2 regions of the Streptosporangium sp. NBC_01469 genome follow, and region 1 is predicted to be linked to the other one. Evidence: riboswitches for the same ligand, from Rfam matches in the RefSeq annotation. Region 1 holds a riboswitch; the other holds the start of a gene.
What was found. A riboswitch is a leader RNA that binds a small molecule or an ion and turns the genes downstream of it on or off. The one in region 1 is predicted to bind glycine.
Positions count from the first base shown of each region.

Region 1 (4,837 bases):
ATGACGAAGGGGATCTCGCGGGAGCCGTACAGGGAGATGGTGCCGGACTCGCGCATGGCGGCGAGCCGCTCGTCGACCGTGTCGACGTCGACCAGCTCGGGCTTCTCGCCGGACAGGCCGAGCAGCACGGCCTTGTCGCTGCCGTGGCCCTTGCCGGTCAGGCCCAGCGAGCCGTACAGAATGGCGCTCACCCGGGCGGTCTTCTCCAGCAGCCCGTCCTGGTGGAGGCCGCGGGCGAACTTGTGGGCGGCGGCCATCGGACCGCCGGTGTGCGAGCTGGACGGGCCGATTCCGATCTTGAAGAGATCGAAAACACTGATCGTCATCTGAATCCTTCCAGCGTGGACGGCCACGCGCGCCCGGGGACGCGCGTGGCCGTGACGCGAGGGGGGAGAGGCTTAGGACTCACCCGAGGTGAGCGCGGCGTATTCCTCCGGCGACAGCAGGTCGTCGGCGGAGCCCTCAAGACGTACGCGGAACAGCCAGCCGTCACCGTAGGAGTCGCTGTTGACCAGCGAGGGGTCGTCCACGACGGCCTGGTTGACCTCGACGATCTCGCCGCCGACCGGGGCGAAGATGTCGCTCACCGACTTGGTCGACTCGACCTCGCCGACGGCGTCACCGGAGGCGACCGTCGAGCCGACCTCGGGAACCTGCACAAAGACCACGTCGCCCAGCGCCTCGGCGGCGTAGGCGGTGATGCCGACGGTGAGGGTCAGGCCGTCATCGATGCCGGAGATCCACTCGTGTTCCTTGGTGTAGTGCAGGTCCTCGGGAATGCTGCTCATTTTTTCCTCCTGTAGAAGGGCAGTGCGACGACCTCGACCGGCTCGTGGCTGCCCCGGATGTCGACGGCCAGTCCTGACGACAGGCCGTTGTCCACATAGGCCATGGCGATGGGTCTGCCCAGTGACTGGGAGGGCGCCCCGCTGGTGACCTCACCGACGACCGCGCCGTCACCGGCGACCACCACCGGATACCCGTGCCGGGGCACCCTGCGGCCGGTCGCGATCAGGCCGACCAGGCGGCGGGACGGCGGGACCTCCCTGAGCGATTCGAGGGCGGCCCGGCCGACGAAGTCGCCCGGCTTGTCAAACCTCACCACACGGCCCAGCCCGGCGTCGAACGGGGTGAGGCCGACGGACAGCTCGTTGCCGTACAGCGGCATCCCGGCCTCCAGCCTGAGGGTGTCGCGGGCGGACAGGCCCGCGGGGATCAGGCCGTGCGGCGCGCCCGCCTCGGTGAGGGCGGCCCAGACCGGCTCCGCGTCCCCGGCCGCGACGAACAGCTCGAAGCCGTCCTCGCCGGTGTACCCGGTACGGGCGACGAGGGCCTCGCGTCCTGCGACGACGGCGGGCAGGCCGGCGTAGTACCTGAGCCCGTCGAGGTCGGCGTCGGTGAGCGAGCCCAGGATCTCCGCGGAGCGCGGGCCCTGGACCGCGACCAGCGCGTACCGCTCGGAGCGGTCGTCCACCGCGGCGTCGAAGCCCTTGGCGCGGCCGGTCAGCTCGGCGGCGACCCGGGGGTAGTTGGAGGCGTTGGCGACGACCATGAACTCGGCGGGGGCGAGCCGGTAGACGATCAGGTCGTCCAGCACGCCGCCCTCGGCGTCGACGATCATGGTGTAGCGGGCGCGGCCGGGCTCCAGCGCGGAGAGGTGGCCGACCAGCGCGTAGTCGAGGGCTTCGGCGGCCTGCGGCCCCGTCACGAAGATCTCCCCCATGTGGGAGAGGTCGAACAGGCCGGCCGCCTGGCGGACCGCGTTGTGCTCGGCCGACTCGCTGCCGTAGCGGAGCGGCATCAGCCAGCCCGCGAAGTCGGTCAGCGTCGCGCCGAGGGACTCGTGCACGCCGCGCAGCGGCGTAGGTCGGGACATGTGCGCACCTCAGACAAGGGACAGATGAGAGCATCCTCCCCCTCTGTCGTGGGTGCCTGAGAGTTTCATCCGGGTTTTACCGGACTTTCACCTTCGGCGAGGCCGTGGGACCTGCTTTCCAGAGGGCACCTACCCGCACGGTCCTTTGCCTTGAGAGGTTCGCGGGGAGGGCTTGCTCCTTCAGGGGTCCTGGCCTGGGTGTCAGGACGCTCTCCCGCACGGGATTCATCGGTGTCACCGGTCAGCCTAACCGCCCGCACCGGTCGAGCGAAATCCCCCCGCGGCCCCGATCCGTGCCGGTCAGGGGGCGGCGTGCCGGACCAGCGCCTCGAACAGAGCGGACTCGCCGTCGGTCTCGGGGTGCCACTGGACGGCGAGGGCGAACGGGTGGTCGTCCAGCTCCACGGCCTCGACCGTGCCGTCCTCGGCGTGGGCGGTCACGGTCAGGCCCTCGGCCAGCCGGTCGAGGGCCTGGTGGTGGTAGTGGGCCACGTCCAGGGTCTCGGTTCCGAAGATCTTCGAGGTCTGGCTGCCGGGGGCGAGCCGCACCGGCATCCTGCCGTAGTGGCCGGGGGCCGGGGCGTGGCCGGAGTGGCCGACCACGTCGGGCAGGTGCTGGTGGAGGCTGCCGCCCAGCGAGACGTTCAGGACCTGCATGCCCCGGCAGATCCCCAGGAAGGGCAGGCCCCGCTCCAGCGCCGCCCTGACCAGCCCCAGCTCGGCGTCGTCGCGGAACGGCCGGACGTAGCCGGTCCGCTCGTGCGGCTCCTGCCCGTATCGCTCCGGGCCGACGTCCCCGCCACCGGCCAGGATCAGCCCGTCCAGGCGCCCCGCCAGCGCCGAGGGGTCGCCCGCCGGGGGCAGGATCACCGGCTGCCCGCCCGCGCGGGCCACGTGGTCGACGTAGTCGTACGGCAGGAGCGCGGTGGTCGTCTCCCAGACGGTGAACCGCGCGGGCTCGACATAGCAGGTGATGCCGATGACGGGACGGGACATGATCTCCTGTCTTGCTCTTGCTCTTGCTCTTGCTCTTGCTCTTGCTCTTGCTCTTGCTCTTGCTCTTGCTCCTGCGCCGGAGCCGGGCGCCACGGACCGGACCGGGCCAGACCGGGGGAGCCCGCGCCCCCTCCTCGCACGGTACCGACCGGGGTGGGGCGACCCGCGGCGGGGTGAGGGACACGCCGGGGTGACACGTGCGAGGGGGCCGCGGCGGGGTCTACAGCGGGGTGACGTACGCGCCGGAGATACCGCCGTCCACCAGGAACTCGGAGCCGGTGATGAAGCTGGCGTCGTCCGAGGCGAGGAACGCCACCGCGGCGGCGATCTCGGACGCCTCGGCGAAGCGGCCCACCGGGATGTGGACCAGGCGGCGCTGCGCCCGCTCGGGGTCCTTGGCGAACAGCTCCTGAAGCAGCGGCGTGTTCACCGGCCCCGGGCACAGGGCGTTCACCCGGATGCCCTCGCGGGCGAACTGCACGCCCAGCTCGCGGGACATGGCCAGCACCCCGCCCTTGGAGGCGGTGTAGGAGATCTGGCTGGTCGCCGAGCCCATCACGGCCACGAACGACGCGGTGTTGATGATCGACCCCTTGCCCTGCCGCCGCATGTACGGGATGGCGTGCTTGCAGCACAGGTAGACCGAGGTGAGGTTCACCTCCTGGACCCGACGCCAGGCGTCGATGCCGGTCTCCAGGATCGAGTCGTCGTCCGGCGGCGAGATGCCCGCGTTGTTGAACGCGATGTCCACGCTGCCATAGGTGTCGAACGCGGTCTGGAACACCCGCGCGACGTCGTCCTCACTGGTCACGTCGGCCCGTACGAACAGCCCGCCGACCTCGTCGGCGGCCTTGGAGCCGGTCGCCTCGTCCAGGTCCACGCACACGACGTGGGCGCCCTCCTCGGCGAACCGGCGCGCGGTGGCCAGGCCGATCCCGCTTCCGGCGCCGGTGATGACCGCGACCCGGTCCTGCAAACGAAGCATCGCTTCTACTCCTCGGAAATGAAGACGTTCTTGATCTCGGTGAAGGCGGACAGGGCGTCGGGGCCCAGCTCGCGGCCGAGGCCCGACTGCTTGAAACCGCCGAACGGGGTCCAGTAGCGGACGCTCGAATGCGAGTTGACGCTGAGGTTGCCCGCCTCGACCGCCCTGGCCACCCGGAGCGCCCGGCCGACGTCGCGGGTCCAGATGGACCCGCTCAGGCCGTACGGGGTGTCGTTGGCGATCCGTACGGCGTCCGCCTCGTCGTCGAACGGCACCACCGACACCACGGGCCCGAAGATCTCCTCGGTGAACGCCCGGTCGTCCGCCGAACCGGGCGTCAGGACCGTCGGCGGGAACCAGAACCCCGGCCCCGACGGGCAGGTGCCCCGCAGGTGGGGCGGCTCGGTGACGAAGGAGGCCACCCGCTCCCGGTGCTCGGCGCTGATCAGCGGGCCCATCTCGGTGGCCTCGTCGCGGGGGTCGCCGACCTTGACGTTCAGCACCGCCTCCCCGAACCGGGCCAGGAACTCGTCGTGGACCGAGCGCTCGACCAGGATCCGGGACCGCGCGCAGCAGTCCTGGCCCGCGTTGTCGAACACCGCGTACGGCGCGGTCGCCGCGGCCTTCTCCAGGTCGGCGTCGGCGAAGACCACGTTGGCGCTCTTGCCGCCCAGCTCCAGGGTGAGCCGCTTGACCTGCCCGGCGCACGTGGCGGCGATCTCCTTGCCCACCTCGGTCGAGCCGGTGAACACGATCTTCGCCACGCCGGGGTGCCCGACCAGCCGGGCGCCCGCCACCTCTCCGGCCCCGGGCAGGACCTGGAACACCCCCTCGGGCAGACCGGCGGCCAGGGCGAGCTCGGCCACCCGCAGGGCGGTGAGCGGCGTCCACTCGGCGGGCTTGACGATCACGGTGTTGCCCGCGGCCAGCGCCGGGGCCGTCCCCCAGGTCATGATGACCATCGGGAAGTTCCACGGCAC
Region 1 is NZ_CP109465.1:3,594,811-3,599,647, forward strand. It holds gene OG587_RS16245 (L-serine ammonia-lyase) at 1-326, opposite strand, end outside; gene gcvH (glycine cleavage system protein GcvH) at 399-788, opposite strand; gene gcvT (glycine cleavage system aminomethyltransferase GcvT) at 785-1,876, opposite strand; glycine riboswitch at 1,910-2,004, opposite strand; glycine riboswitch at 2,005-2,103, opposite strand; gene OG587_RS16260 (gamma-glutamyl-gamma-aminobutyrate hydrolase family protein) at 2,177-2,872, opposite strand; gene OG587_RS16265 (3-oxoacyl-ACP reductase) at 3,093-3,857, opposite strand; gene OG587_RS16270 (aldehyde dehydrogenase family protein) at 3,863-4,837, opposite strand, start outside.

Region 2 (4,837 bases), 2.3 Mb from region 1:
TTGTCACCGACCGTACCCGCGGTTCAGCGTCAACCTTGACCTTCGCGCCTCATCACTGTATGTTGCGGCATTCGCAGTCCGAGAAAACACTTGAGAAGCGAAGAAGCGAGGCGCGCATCACTGAGCACCGTTGCCGCGTCTTCGCGGTAGGAGGCCGAGCCGATCGATGCCGAGCGTCTACTGCACGCAGTGCGGTCATGCCAATCCTGAGGATGCCCGTTTCTGTTCACGATGCGGGTCGCCGCTTACCAAAGCCGAGACCCCCGGAGACAGCACATCGACGATCTCCCTCTCCGGGATCGAGGCCTACGAGGCGGAGACAGGTGAGACGCTTCTCGCCGAACGGCAGGCCGTCGAGCAGTTGCCCCCGGGCACCGCGCTGCTGGTGGCGATGCGCGGTCCCAACGCCGGCAGCCGTTTCCTGCTCGACAGTGATCTCACCACCGTGGGCCGCCACCCCGAGAGTGACATCTTCCTCGACGACATCACGGTCTCGCGCCGTCACGTGGAGTTCTACCGGCGCGGCGGCGGGGTCTTCACCGTCCGTGACGTCGGCAGCCTGAACGGCACGTACGTGAACCGCGAGCGCATAGAGGAGGTCCCGCTGTACGGCGGGGACGAGGTGCAGATCGGCAAGTTCCGCCTCGTCTTCCTCACCCGCGGTGCCGCTGGAGGATGATGAGCTCGCAGGCCGCTCGTGCGCACATGAGCATCGGGGAGGTGCTCGCTCTCCTGCAGGGCGAGTTCCCCGACGTCAGCATCTCCAAGATTCGTTTCCTGGAGGGCGAGGGGTTGATCGAGCCGGAGCGCAGTCCCTCCGGCTATCGCAAGTTCACCTACGCCGACGTCGAGCGGCTCCGCTACATCCTCAGCGAGCAGCGTGACCGCTACCTGCCGCTGCGAGTGATCAAGGACCACCTGGAGGCGGCCGACCGCGAGGAGCGCCCGGCCGCCCGGCCGCGCGCCGTCCCCGACGACGCGCCTCCCGAGATCCGGCTCACCCGCGAGGAGCTGATCGCCGCCGCCGAGCTCGACGAGGAGACTCTCGCCGAGCTGGAGGACTACGGTCTGCTCGCCGCCGTGGCCCGCTACTACGACGCCGAGGCGCTGGCCGTGGCCCGCAGTGTCGGAGCGCTGGCCGCCTTCGGCCTGCGCGCCCGCCACCTGCGGGCGGTCAAGGCCGCGGCCGAGCGCGAGGCGGGCCTGGTGGAGCAGGCCGTCGCCCCGCTGCTGCGCCGCCGCGGGCCGGGCGCGATCGACCAGGCCGACGAGACGGCGAGGGAGATTTCCGGCCTGCTGCTGGAATTGCACGCCTCGCTGCTGCGTTCCGGCGTTCGTGGGGCCCTGGGCCGGTGAGAACCTGACCAGGCACTCGTACCCCCACGAGTGTTACGTTGAACAAACCGGTCGGAATCCAGCGAAGACGGAGCAGCCCGTGTTGCAGATGGAGGTCGTGGGCGTTCGAGTTGAGATGCCCTCCAACCAGCCGATCGTCTTGCTGAAAGAGACGCATGGGGAGCGTTACCTACCTATTTGGATCGGCATGACGGAGGCCACGGCGATCGCCATGGCCCAGGCCGAGGAACCACCACCTCGGCCGCTCACCCATGACCTGTTCCGCGACGTGCTCGAAGGGCTCGGAGTCCGGCTGAGCACGGTCAACATCGTCGCCCTGCGCGACGGCATCTTCTTCGCCGATCTCGTGTTCTCCAACGGGGTGGAGGTGAGCGCGCGTCCCTCGGACTCGATCGCCTTGGCACTTCGCACCGGCGCACGTATCTTCGCGAGTGAGGACGTGGTCAGGGAGGCGGGGGTGATCATCCCCGACGACCAGGAGGACGAGGTGGAGAAGTTCAGGGAGTTCCTTGACACGATCACGCCCGAGGACTTCGGTCGCGCGGGGTAGGAATTTCGGTGCATTTACGCTTCACGACGCGCCGGGTGGGGTCGTTGACTGGACTTGGCCCCAGTCCTACGGTGCAAGTGAAACCCGCGGTCGTGCGTAAACCCCCAGATCAGGCCGTGGGATGAGAGAAAGCCGGAGGTCCGCGTGGCGGTCAGCAGCGGCGAGGGTAGAAACGCCGATCAGGATGACCCGGAACGGCGCCAGTCGGCACGTCAGCGCGCGGGTGAAGAGGGTCTGCTGTTCGACGGGCAACCGGTGAAAGTGCCCGCCGACATCGGCTACCGGGGCCCGACGGCCTGTTCGGCGGCCGGCATCACCTACCGGCAACTCGACTACTGGGCGCGCACCGGCCTGGTCGAGCCCACCGTGCGAGCCGCTCACGGCTCCGGCTCCCAGCGGCTGTACGGTTTTCGCGACATCCTGGTCCTCAAGGTCGTCAAGCGGCTCCTCGACACCGGCGTCTCCCTCCAGCAGATCCGCATCGCCGTGCAGCACCTGCGCGACCGGGGCGTCAACGACCTGGCCGGGATCACCCTGATGAGCGACGGGGTGAGCGTCTACGAGTGCACCTCCCCCGACGAGGTCATCGACCTCCTCCAGGGCGGTCAGGGAGTCTTCGGCATAGCACTGGGACGGGTGTGGCAGGAGGTGGAGGGCTCCCTCGCGGATCTGCCCGGCGAACGTGCGGAGTCGGGCGAGGGCCCTTTAGGCGATCATCAGGCCGATGAACTGGCCCGCCGTCGCAGAGCACGACGAACCGGGTAAACTCGGACTTGCCACTGACCCTGTGCGGGAGAGACCCCGACCGCGATCGGGGCGCCGAAGGAGCAACCTCCCCGGAATCTCTCAGGCACCCGGTACCGCACGGACGAGGCAACTCTGGAAAGAAGGCGCGCTCGCCAGGCGCGACTCACCGACGGTGCAAGCCTCCCGTCAAGGGCAGGTGAAGCTCTCAGGTCACGACCCGTGAACGACGGTCGTGATGACAGAGGGGGAGACCAGGCATACGCCCGCGCCCAGCGCCGGTCTCCACCCCCGTCCCGGGAGGCTTCACCAATGACCGACCTGTCATCGCTCAGCGAGCTCAGCTCCCCGCCGTTCGCGACCCGCCACATAGGGCCGGACGACGCCGGCCAGACCCGCATGCTGGAGGCGGTCGGATTCGCCTCCGTCGCCGACCTGGTCGCGGTGGCCGTACCCGAGGCGATCCGCTCCTCGGGGCGCCTCAGCCTGCCCCCGGCGGCCGGGGAGTCCGAGGCCCTCGCGGAGCTGCGGGTCCTCGCCGGGCGCAACACCGTGCTCACCTCGATGATCGGCCTGGGCTACCACGACACGATCACCCCGGGCGTCATCCGCCGCAACCTCCTGGAGAACCCGGGCTGGTACACCGCGTACACGCCCTACCAGCCGGAGATCTCCCAGGGCCGCCTGGAGGCCCTGATCAACTTCCAGACCGTCGTCTCCGACCTGACCGCCCTCGACGTCGCCGGGGCGTCCCTGCTGGACGAGGCCACCGCCGCCGCCGAGGCGATGACCCTGGCCCGCCGCGCGGGCCGCAGCCCCTCGAAGGTGTTCGTGGTCGACGCCGACGCGCTGCCGCAGACCAAGGCGGTGCTGCGCACCCGCGCCGAGCCGCTCGGCATCGAGCTGGTCGAGAGCGACTTCACCGCCGAGCTTCCCGAGTGCTTCGGGGTGCTCGTGCAGTACCCCGGCGCCAGCGGCAGGGTCCGCGACTTCCGAGCCATCGCCGACGCCGCCCACGCGCGCGGCGCCCAGGTGGTCGCCGCCGCCGACCTGCTGGCCCTCACCCTGCTGGCCGCGCCCGGCGAGCTCGGCGCCGACATCGCGGTCGGCTCCTCGCAGCGGTTCGGCGTCCCGCTGGGCTTCGGCGGCCCCCACGCCGCCTACATGGCGGTCCGCGACGGCCTTCAGCGCCAGCTGCCGGGCCGCCTGGTGGGCGTCTCCCAGGACGCCGACAGGCGCCCCGCGTACCGGCTCGCGCTCCAGACCCGCGAGCAGCACATCCGCCGCGAGAAGGCCACCAGCAACATCTGCACCGCGCAGGTGCTGCTCGCCGTGATCGCCGGCATGTACGCCGTCTACCACGGCCCCGAGGGCCTGCGCAGGATCGGCCGGCGTACCCACCGGCACGCCGTCGTGCTCGCCGAGGGCCTGCGCCAGGGCGGCGTCGAGATCGTGCACGACACCTTCTTCGACACCGTGCTCGCCAGGGTGCCCGGCCGCGCCGCGGGGGTCGTCGCCGCGGCCCGCGAGAACGGCGTCAACCTGCGCCTGGTCGACGCCGACCACGTGGGCGTCACCTGCGACGAGAAGACCGAGCTCCTGCACCTGGAGCAGGTCCTGGCCGCCTTCGAGGTCAGCGGCACCGTGCTGGCCGACCTGGACGCCGCCGCGCACGACGCGCTGCCCGCCGCGCTGGCGCGCGTCAGCGACTACCTGACCCACCCGGTCTTCCACAGCCACCGCTCCGAGACGGCCATGCTGCGCTACCTGCGCAGGCTCCAGGACAAGGACATCGCGCTCGACCGGTCGATGATCCCGCTGGGCTCCTGCACCATGAAGCTCAACGCGACCACCGAGATGGAGCCGATCACCTGGCCGGAGTTCGCCGGGCTGCACCCCTACGCGCCCGAGGACCAGGCCGCGGGCTACATCGAGCTGATCGGGGAACTGGAGCGCTGGCTGGCCGAGGTCACCGGCTACGACGCCGTGTCGCTGCAGCCGAACGCCGGCTCCCAGGGCGAGTTCGCCGGGCTCCTGGCGATCCGCGCCTACCACACCGCGCGCGGCGAGTCGGGCCGCGACGTCTGCCTGATCCCCTCGTCCGCGCACGGCACCAACGCCGCGAGCGCCGTCATGGCGGGCATGCGCGTGGCCGTGGTCGCCTGCGACGACCAGGGCAACGTGGAC
Region 2 is NZ_CP109465.1:5,926,760-5,931,596, forward strand. It holds gene OG587_RS26005 (FHA domain-containing protein) at 167-679, shown strand; gene ftsR (transcriptional regulator FtsR) at 706-1,356, shown strand; gene OG587_RS26015 (bifunctional nuclease family protein) at 1,436-1,906, shown strand; gene OG587_RS26020 (MerR family transcriptional regulator) at 2,051-2,671, shown strand; glycine riboswitch at 2,687-2,779, shown strand; gene gcvP (aminomethyl-transferring glycine dehydrogenase) at 2,963-4,837, shown strand, end outside.
Region 2: linked by a shared signal. The riboswitch ahead of gcvP (aminomethyl-transferring glycine dehydrogenase) and the one ahead of gcvT (glycine cleavage system aminomethyltransferase GcvT) in region 1 are both predicted to bind glycine.